DNA from 3 places in the Streptomyces sp. NPDC088733 genome. Region 2 is predicted to be linked to each of the others. Evidence: riboswitches for the same ligand, from Rfam matches in the RefSeq annotation. Region 2 holds a riboswitch; each other region holds the start of a gene.

Region 1 (3,248 bases), on a different contig from region 2:
TGGCCGGCCATCGCCGCGCGGGCGCGCTCCGCGTCACCCCGGGCGACGGCGTCCACGACGGATGCGTGCTCCTCCCAGGACGCCGCCGCGCGGCCCGGTGAGTCCACCGCGTACACCCAGGCGATCTTGCGCCGCAACTGCGTCAGCAGCGTCACCAGGGTGGGGCTGCCGGAAGCCTGCGCCAGCGTCTCGTGGAACCAGCCGTCGAGCGCCGGCAGGTCGGACAACTGCCCCTGCACGGACCGCTCCTGACCGAGCCGCACCAGCCCGCGCAACACCTTGACGTGCGCCTCCGTACGCCGCTCGGCGGCGCGTGCGGCACCCAGCGGCTCCAGCAGGCCGCGGATCTCCAGGAGGTCCGCCGCCTCCTGGTCGGTGGGCTCGGCCACGGAGGCCCCGGCGTGCCGGCGGGTGCGGACGAAGCCCTCGGACTCCAGGGTGCGCAGCGCCTCGCGGACGGGCACCCGCGACACCCCGTAGCGCTTGGCGAGCTGCTCCTCGGTCAGCCGGCTGCCCGGCGCGAAGTGCCCGCCGACGATGTCGTCACGGATCGCCGCGCACACCGCCTGGGCGGAAATACGGCGCCCCGCGCCGCCCGTCCCGTTCACGTCCGGTCCCACATCGCCGGTTTCCTTTCCCTGCGTGCCGACGGCTGCGGCTCAATTCCGCGTGACGCAGGTGCCGGCGCTTTCGTGGCGACCCTATTCCAGCACGTGGCCGATTCCGGCGGCAGCCCTGAATTCATGGAGCGTTTTTGGACACACGTCCGCGCGCGCCGAAGGCCCCGGCGTGGGGGAGCCGGGGCCTTCGGGGTGGGGGGAGGGGGGTGGAACGGTGGAACGGTGGACCGGTGGACCGGGAGATCAGAAAGCGCTCAGAAGAGGACGCCGTGGGAGCGCAGGTACGCCACCGGGTCGACATCGGAGCCGTACACCGGGGTGGTCCGGGCCTCGAAGTGCAGGTGCGGGCCGGTCACGTTGCCCGTGGCGCCCGACAGGCCGATCCGGGTGCCGGCGGACACCGCCTGGCCGACCGAGACCGCGATCGAGGACAGGTGGCCGTACTGGGTGTACATGCCGTCCGCGTGCCGGATCACGACGTTGTTGCCGTACGAACCGCCCCAGCCGGCCTCGACGACCGTGCCGGCGCCGGCGGCGTGCACGGGCGTGCCGATGGCCGCCTGGAAGTCCACGCCGGTGTGGTAGCCGGACGACCACAGGCTGCTGGTCGCGTGGTACGGAGTGCCGATGGCGCCGTGGACCGGCAGCATCCAGGAGGTCAGGGACGTGCGGGCGCGGGAGCGCGATGCGTGCGCCGCGCCGTCGCGGGCCGCGGCCCTCGCCTTGGCGCGTACCGCGGTGGCCTTGGCGGCGGCCTCGGCCTTCTCGGCCGCCCGCACCTTCGCCACATGCGCGACGTGCGCCGCGTGCTGCTTCGCGGCCTTCTTCGCCGCGGAGACCGCCGCCTTGCGCTGCGCGTCCGCCTGCTCGGCCAGGTGGTCCGCCAGGTCGCCGCTGACGGCGGCGCACTTGGCGAACGCGGAACGCTCGGTGTCCGCGGCCTGCGCGGAGGTGGTGAGCGTACCGGCGGTGACGGCGGTGAACGCGGCGGCGCAAGCGACGGTGGTACGTATGGTGAACGCCATGGGCAGGCGGGGATCCTTTCCTTCCTTCTCGCCTACCGGGTTAGCTGACGGGTTCGGAGCAGGAAGGTCTCCTACGGGAGCCCCGGTGAGGGCAGGCCCGATTCACCCCAGGGGACGACTCATGTGGGTCCCCGGCTCCCCAGGCTCACGCCCGACGGGGACTCGGCGATCGTTGCTCCGGTGCCGCGGGAGGCGGCTGATTCCGCCGGACAACCCGAGGACGCTAACCGCGCCCCTGCGGCGGTTCCAAAAAAATCCGGGCTTTTGTGCGGGATGCCACACCGACCCCCAACCGTCACCAACCGTTCCCCGAACGGCAAAACCCCAGTTCCCACCGGGTGCAGCGGCGCCCTGAGCGGCTGGAGCCCTGAGCCCACACGCACCGCGGCCCCGGGCGCCGATGGGGCGTCCGGGGCCGCGGGGCGGGCGGGGTGGCGTCAGGCGCCCGTGACGACCGTCACGGGGCCGATGCCGAGGTCGCGGACCGGGTCGGCGATCACCGAGGCGTCACCGACCAGCACGACCACGAGGCGGTCCAGCGGGAACGCGGCGACGGCCGCCGCCGTGGCCTCGACCGTGCCGGTGGCCGCCAGGCGCTCGTACAGCCGCGCCTGGAAGTCGTCGGGCAGTGACTGCTCGACCTGGTCGGCGAAGGTGCCGGCGACGGCCGAGGCCGTCTCGTAGCGCAGCGGGGCGACGCCCACGAGGTTCTGGACGGCGACGTCCCGCTCGTCGTCGGTGAGCCCCTCCGCCGCCAGGGTGCGCAGCACCTGCCAGGTGTCGGCCAGCGCCGGCGCGGTGACGTCGGTCGCCACGGAGCCGCTGATGCCGAGCAGCGAGATGCCGGTGCCCTCCGGCGTGGAGAGCAGGACCTGGCCGAAGGCGCGGACGCCGTAGGTGTAGCCCTTCTCCTCCCGCAGCACGCGGTCCAGGCGCGAGGTCAGCGTGCCGCCGAGGCAGTACGTGCCGAGCACCTGGGCCGGCCAGACCGGGTCGTGGCGGTCCGGGCCCGTCCGCCCGATGAGCACCTGGGTCTGGACGGAGCCGGGGCGGTCGACGACGATCACGCGGGCGGTGTCGTCCGCGGTGATCGACGGCAGCGGGCGGCGCTCGGCGGGCTTGCCGCTCCACTCCCCCAGGGTGCTGCCGAGCAGCGCGTCGAGGTCGATGCCCGTGAGGTCGCCGACCACGACCGCGGTCGCGGTGGACGGCCGTACGTGCGCGTCGTAGAAGGCGCGGACGGCCGGCGCGTCGATCCGCGAGACGGTCTCCTCCGAGCCCTGACGCGGCCGGGAGCACCGCAGTTCGGCGGGGAAGAGCTCCTTGGACAGCGCCATGGCGGCGCGCCGCGCGGGGTTGGCGAGCTCGTGGGGGATCTCGTCGAGGCGGTTGCCCACCAGGCGCTCGATCTCGCTCTCCGGGAACGCCGGGGCGCGCAGCGCGTCGGCGATCAGGCCGAGGGCCTTGTCCAGGCGCGAGGCGGGGACCTCCAGCGAGACCCGCACGCCGGGGTGGTCGGCGTGCGCGTCGAGGGTGGCGCCGCAGCGCTCCATCTCGGCCGCGAACTCCTCGGCGGTGAGCTTGTCCGTACCCTCGGACAGGG
Region 2 (3,248 bases):
GCGGCCAAGGAGTCCGGATTCCCGGAGCCGAGCGGGCCGCCGCGGGTCTCGGAGCTCTACAACTTCCTCGTGCCGTAGTGCGTCCGCCGGACAACGGACCGGCGGCCTGGTGTCGGGGGTGTCACCAGGCCGCCGGGGTCCGTGCGTACGACGCTCTCAGCTCATCGGGTCAGGGCTTCATGCCCATGCTGCGCAGCCACGGCATCGGGTCGATCGGGTCGCCGCCGCCGGGGCGGACCTCGATGTGCAGGTGCGGGCCGGTGACGTTGCCGGTCGCGCCGACGCGGCCGATGGTGTCGCCGGTGGAGACCTTGCCCGAGGTGACCAGCATCGAGGAGAGGTGGCAGTACCAGAGCTCGGTGCCGTCGTCGAGGGTCAGGATGATGCGGTAGCCGTACGAACCCGCCCAGCCGGCCTCGGTGATGGTGCCGCTGTGGATGGCCTTGGCGGGGGTGCCGGTGGGGGCGGCGAAGTCCTGGCCGGTGTGGGTGTTGGCCCACAGGGAGCTGGACTGCCCGAAGCTCGCGGTGAGCGTGTACGAGGTCAGCGGCAGGGTGTAGCTCTTGGCGAGTTCGGCCAGGCGCGCGGCCTCGGCCTTCTTCGCGGCTTCCTCGGCGGCCTTCTTCTTGGCCGCGGCCTCCACGCGCACCTGCTGTGCGGCGGCGGCCTTGGCCGCCTTGGCGGCGGCCTCCTGCTGCGCGGCGGTGCGCGCGGCGTGGTCGGCGGCGTTCCGCTGCTGCTGGGCCTGGTCGAGGATGCGGGCGCGCAGCGCCTCGCCGGCGCCGGGGGTCAGGGCCTGGGCCACCGGCTTGGCCGTGGGCTCGCTCTCGAGCAGGCCGCCGATCCCGGGCACCTTGGAGACCTCGGGCAGCTTGGGGAGGGAGACGGGGAGCGGGTTCTTGCCCTCGGCGGTCGCGACACCGCCGACGCCGAGCACGGCCACGGCCGCGACACCGAAGACCGCCGAACCGCGGCCCAGGGTGCGCTGCTTGGCCACGCGGTGCCGGCCGCGCACAGGGGCGGTCGACTCCTCGGTGGGGTTCCACGGCTCGGTGGCCGGCTCCGGCTCGCCGTACGGGGGCAGCGGCTGCGCGGTGTTCGTGTCCCGGGTGTCCGCCTCGTGGGCGGGGGCCGCCTCGCGGACGCCGTACGCCTCGTCGAGGAAGGCTGCGGCCTCGACCGCGCTGCGCGGCTCGGGCACGGGGGCGACCGGCGTGAAGGGGGCGACCGGCTCGACGGGTTCGGCAGCGGGCTCAGGGGCGGCGGCGAGTGCTTCCTCGACCCAGCCGGCGGCGAAGTTCCACTCCGCGGTGTCCCAGCCGTCGATCGCGTTCTTCGTCGGCGGAGTCTGCTCGGTGGCCGGGGGGTTCCAGCCGGCGGCCATGTTCCACTCGGCGGTGTCCCACTCGGGGTTGGCGTACCCGGTCGTTTGTTGCTGTTGTCCGGGTATCAGGGCAGGCTCGTTCGACGCCACGCGGGCGCACTCCTTTCCTTCCTTCTCGCCTACCGGGTTAGCTGACGGGTTCGGAGCAGGAAGGTCTCCTACGAGGACTGTGCAAGCCCCCCGATTCACCCCAGGAAGTGGTTCCCCGGTTCCCGCGGACGGGATTCGGCAAGCGCACGGCGCCGCCCTGGCGGGCGACGGGTGACCGCGCTGCGTTATCGAACGTTAATAGAGGCAGCACCCAATTCCAAGCCGCTTCGGCGAGTTCACAGCGGGAATCTATGGGGATGTAACGGCCAGAGACGGACATTCCGCTGTGACTGCCGTGACCAACGAGATATGTGAGTGTGCATCAGTCGTTATGCGGAAGGGAGCTGTCTGCTCACGAGGAGTAAGGGTCGGCCCCGGGTCCCGGCGATCCAACACCCGCCCCCGGAAGGCGCCGAGAGGTCGCGGAGCACCGTCCGCGCCGGAGCCCGGTCCGGGGCTGCGGTGCACTTCACGCCACCCGCGAGGCCGGAAAGCGGTGGGCCCGGCGGTCGCCGTCCGGGTCCTCGTGGAGCGCGGCACCCGCCACGGAGAGGCACGGCACCGCGCGGCGGCGACCGCGGGCCCGGCGCCAGAATTCCCCGGGCGCCCCACGGGTCACACGACAGTGCCGTGACCCTCGTCACTCTTGACATGCGGCGGCTCTGCATGCATGGGGCGGCGGCGGTGTCGAAAGGCATCAGAACCCGGGCATACCGGCCGTCGTGACGGGCCATAAGAGGCCACCGGACGCTGATGCGCCGTCAATCACGTGACCACTGCGGCCGGCGGCCACCCCTCCGAGGAAGGCGCGCGGCCGGAGTCCGGTCCCGGACGGCGGGAGCCCCCACGCCCCCTATGCGACGGCCGCGCGGGTGCGTCATCATGCCCGAGTACGGCGGATTCGCCCGATCTTGGAGGCTGGCATGAAGCTGGGCAAAGCACTGGCCAAGGGCTACGCGGAGGAGACCGGCGACGAGCCGCCCGGTGTCGCGAAGGAGATCGACGTCGCGGCAGAGGTGACGGCCCGGACGGTCTCGTCGGCCGATGTCACGGCCGCCCAGGAGCCCGAGAGCGCCGAGGCCGCGGCCCGGTGAGGTACGGGCGCCGCTTGCCGGAGGAGCGGCCGGCGGTGCCGCCGACGGGCTGGAAGCTGGCGTTCCCCATGCTCTCCGCGGACGGCACGCGCGTCGGCTTCCGGGGCGTCTCCCTCGGGGGGCGCATCGTGTACGGCGTCCTGGACGACGCCCGGTGCGGCTACGGGAGACGGCACGCCAGCCCGGCCCGGGGCTGCGACTGCGGCTTCTACTGCCTCCACACGGCCGCCGAGGCGCAGGCGCTCACCTGCGCCACGGACTGCGGTGACGCGGTGATCCTCCAGGTCAGCGTGCTGGGCGCGTACACCCGGTACGAACGCGGCATGCGCTACGCCCGGCAGCGGGTGCGCACCGTCCGCATGGCGGCCTGCCGCTGCGGCCGCCCGGCACGCGTCTTCGTGCGCGACGGCACGGGCCTGCCGGGCTGGCGCACCCTCCAGGGCACCTGCCGCGCCTGCGCGGCGGACCTGCGGGTGCTGGACCCGGCGGACTTCGGCCGGCTCGCGGGCCCCGGCGTCAACGTCACCGGCGAGGCTCCGCTCCCCGCCGACGGCCCGCCGCTGCGCCAGGAGCTCGCCGCGGAGGCCGCGGCCCTGCGCGCCCGCCTCGACCACTTCCAGGAACGCCTCCGCCATCTGGAGGAGGGCGTCTAGCCCACCTCCGGCCCGTCTCCCGGGATG
Region 3 (3,248 bases), on a different contig from region 2:
CATCAACGGCTCCAGCTCGTCGGGATCAGGGCACGGGTCCGTGGGGACGGCCGCGTGGCTCAGAGGCTACTGATCGTTCGATCGGGAGGAAACCAGAAATGGAAATATTCGATCCGTTTTCGGTCACTCGCCAACGGCACGTGCCCTGCCCCCGCGGTACGGGGAACAGGGCACGTACTACCGCCGGATGACGGGCAGTCAGGTTGTTCAGACGCTGACGCCGTGCGCGCGCAGGTAGGCGAGCGGGTCGATGTCGGAACCGAACGACGCGGTGGTGCGCACCTCGAAGTGCAGGTGCGGGCCGGTGACGTTGCCGGTGGCGCCCGACAGGCCCAGCTGCTGGCCCTCGGAGACGGTCTGGCCGGCCGAGACCGACAGCGAGGACATGTGGGCGTACTGCGAGTACTTGCCGTCCGCGTGCTTGATGACGACCTGGTTGCCGTACGAGCCGCCCCAGCCCGCGGAGACCACGGTGCCGGAAGCGATCGCCTTCACCTTGGTGCCGGTGGAGGCGATGAAGTCGACACCGGTGTGGTAGCCCTTCGACCACATGGAACCGGCCTGGTGGTACGGGGTGCCCAGCGTGACGTGGTCCAGCGGGGCCGTGTAGCCGGAGGCGGACGAGGTGGAGGGCTTGGCCGGCGCGGGCGTGCTCGCGGGCTTGTCCGGGAGGGCGACCTTGACCGTGCCGCTCAGCGCCAGGACCTGGCCCGGGCGGATCAGGTTGGGGTCGCCACCGATGACGGACCGGTTTGCGGCGTACAGCTCGTGCCAGCCGCCGGTCACGTCCTGGGCGTCCGCGATGGAGGAGAGGGTGTCGCCGCCGACGACCGTGTAGCTGCCGCCGGTGCCCGGCTTGGAGGTGGAGCCGGCGGGCTTGCCGGCCGTCGTGTCCTTCGCAGGGGTGGCGGGCTTGGGGGCCGTGGTGCCGGCGACGCTCTCGGGGGTGGCCGAGGTGTCGGCCATGTCCTTGGTCAGACCGGCCTTGGGACCGCACACCGGCCAGGCCTGCGGGCCCTGGACGGCCAGGACCTTCTCGGCGACCGCGATCTGCTCGGCCTTGGTCGCGAGGTCCGCGCGGGCGGCGTACTTGGTGCCGCCGAATCCGGCCCAGGTGCTCTGGGTGAACTGGAGGCCGCCGTAGAAACCGTTACCGGTGTTGATGGACCAGTTGTTGGTGCTCTCGCAGCTGGCGACCTTGTCCCAGACGCTCACCGGAGCGGCGTGGGCACCGGTGGCGCCGACAACCGGAAGGGCAATCGCGGCACTCGTGGTGCCGGCGAATGCGCCGATGCGGACGAAACGGTTGGTCCGCTGACGACGGTGCTTTCCCTTTGCGGGCATGGGGAATTCCTCTCCGACGCCTACGAGGTGAGCTGTCGGGTTCGGGCTGGAGATGCCCGGCCGCATCGAGGCATGCCAAACAAAGGCACGTCGCTGCGACTTCACCCCAAGCCGTCCCGTGACACGGAACGGCACTTACCTGGGTCCCCCGCTCCTGCCGTGCGGTCTTGTCATCCGGCTTACGAGTGGCGGCAGGATTAGGCGTTCCACTCGGAAGAATTCCCGCCGGCATCCGGCCTGCGGGACTTGGAAGCTAAACGACGCAATCGCGCCCCGGCAAGGTCCTGAATCACAGCAATTGCCGACCGGCAAGTCGATCAATGAATTCCGTGACGTTACGTGAGATGTGTCCGCTCTGTGTAGGCGAATTGATGACCCCGGGCGAACGGCCGTATACGAGTGGTGAATATGGGGGGCATAAATCGACGCTCGGTCGCCGCGGGGCGCCGCAGCGTGTTCGCCGCGTGACACCCATCACGTACCTATTGCCTACGCATGCACTGTGGATACATATGTCCGCTTACGGCCCTCAATGCCGGATAAGGCAGGACAAGGGGAGTTCCAACCCGCCCTCCAGGAAGGCGTCATGGCGCCCGCGCACGTCGTCGTGCCCGGCGGGACAACCGATGCCCGCACCCGTCGATTCCCGGCGGCGCCCCCGCCCCCTTCCCACCCCGCGGGAGGGCCGGGAACCCGGGTGACAGCGCGGAACCCCCAGGGGTAGCCTCCCAATCCCGAACATTTTCTTACATCGACACCTCAGCGCACCGCCGTACCCACACCTCGACCGGGAGCCCCCGCGTGCCCTACCTCGCCGCCGAAGACCGCTACGCCTCCATGCAGTACCGCCGCACCGGCCGCAGCGGGGTCCTGCTCCCCGCCGTGTCCCTGGGCCTGTGGCACAACTTCGGCGACACCTCGCCGCTGGAGACCCAGCGCGCGGTGCTGCGCCGCGCCGTCGACCGCGGGGTCGTCCACCTCGACCTCGCCAACAACTACGGCCCGCCGGCCGGCTCGGCCGAGGCCAACTTCGGCACCCTCTTCGCCCAGGACCTGCGCCCGTACCGCGACGAGCTGTTCATCGCCAGCAAGGCCGGGTACGACATGTGGCCCGGCCCGTACGGCGAGTGGGGCAGCCGCAAGTACATGCTGGCCTCCCTGGACCAGTCCCTCGGCCGGATGGGCCTGGACTACGTCGACGTCTTCTACTCCCACCGCTTCGACCCGGACACGCCCCTGGAGGAGACCATGGGCGCCCTGGACACCGCGGTCCGCCAGGGCAAGGCGCTGTACGCGGGCATCTCCAACTACCCCGCGGACGCCCACCGCCGGGCCACGGAGATCCTGCGCGGACTCGGCACCCCGCTGCTGATCCACCAGGCCGCCTACAGCATGCTGCAGCGCGGCCCCGAGGCGGGCGTCCTCGACGCCGTCGGGGAGACCGGGACCGCTCTCATCGCCTACTCGCCGCTCGCCCAGGGCCAGCTGACGGACCGCTACCTCGACGGCGTCCCCGCGGACTCCCGGATGGCCCTCGGCCACTTCCTCAAGCGCGACGCCCTCACCGACGAGAAGCTGACCCTGCTCCACGCCCTCAACAAGCTCGCGGGCGAACGCGGCCAGACCCTCGCGCAGCTGGCCCTGACCTGGGTCCTGCGCGACCCGCGGGTGGTCTCCGTGCTCATCGGCGCAAGCAGCGTCGCGCAGCTCGACCAGAACCTCGCGGCCCTGGACGCGGAGCCCCTCACCGCGGCCGAACTCGCCGAGATCGACCGCCTGTCGGCCGAGGCGGGCGTCGAGATCCCGTAGCTCCCGCAGGCGTCGCCGCCCCGGGGGTCCCGGCCGTCAGGACCCCTGGAGGCGGCCCCGCAGCGCGGCCCGCACGTCCGGCCACTCGTCCTGGA

Evidence for each region. Region 2 has a riboswitch for cyclic di-AMP ahead of ACIP64_RS27965 (M23 family metallopeptidase). Riboswitches for the same ligand answer to the same signal wherever they lie in the genome.
Region 1: another riboswitch for cyclic di-AMP. It lies ahead of ACIP64_RS34155 (M23 family metallopeptidase); the one in region 2 lies ahead of ACIP64_RS27965 (M23 family metallopeptidase).
Region 3: another riboswitch for cyclic di-AMP. It lies ahead of ACIP64_RS16025 (transglycosylase family protein); the one in region 2 lies ahead of ACIP64_RS27965 (M23 family metallopeptidase).

Annotation. Positions count from the first base shown of each region.
Region 1 is NZ_JBIVLH010000026.1:126,957-130,204, forward strand. Features, by position in the region: gene ACIP64_RS34150 (GntR family transcriptional regulator) at 1-620, opposite strand, end outside; gene ACIP64_RS34155 (M23 family metallopeptidase) at 875-1,645, opposite strand; cyclic di-AMP (ydaO/yuaA leader) riboswitch at 1,660-1,823, opposite strand; gene ACIP64_RS34160 (M16 family metallopeptidase) at 2,083-3,248, opposite strand, start outside.
Region 2 is NZ_JBIVLH010000017.1:93,519-96,766, reverse strand. Features, by position in the region: gene ACIP64_RS27970 (hypothetical protein) at 1-78, shown strand, start outside; gene ACIP64_RS27965 (M23 family metallopeptidase) at 170-1,474, opposite strand; cyclic di-AMP (ydaO/yuaA leader) riboswitch at 1,486-1,625, opposite strand; gene ACIP64_RS27960 (hypothetical protein) at 2,398-2,568, shown strand; gene ACIP64_RS27955 (hypothetical protein) at 2,604-3,221, shown strand.
Region 3 is NZ_JBIVLH010000007.1:322,635-325,882, forward strand. Features, by position in the region: gene ACIP64_RS16020 (SAM-dependent methyltransferase) at 1-3, opposite strand, end outside; gene ACIP64_RS16025 (transglycosylase family protein) at 208-1,344, opposite strand; cyclic di-AMP (ydaO/yuaA leader) riboswitch at 1,349-1,558, opposite strand; gene ACIP64_RS16030 (aldo/keto reductase) at 2,146-3,153, shown strand; gene ACIP64_RS16035 (GNAT family N-acetyltransferase) at 3,190-3,248, opposite strand, start outside.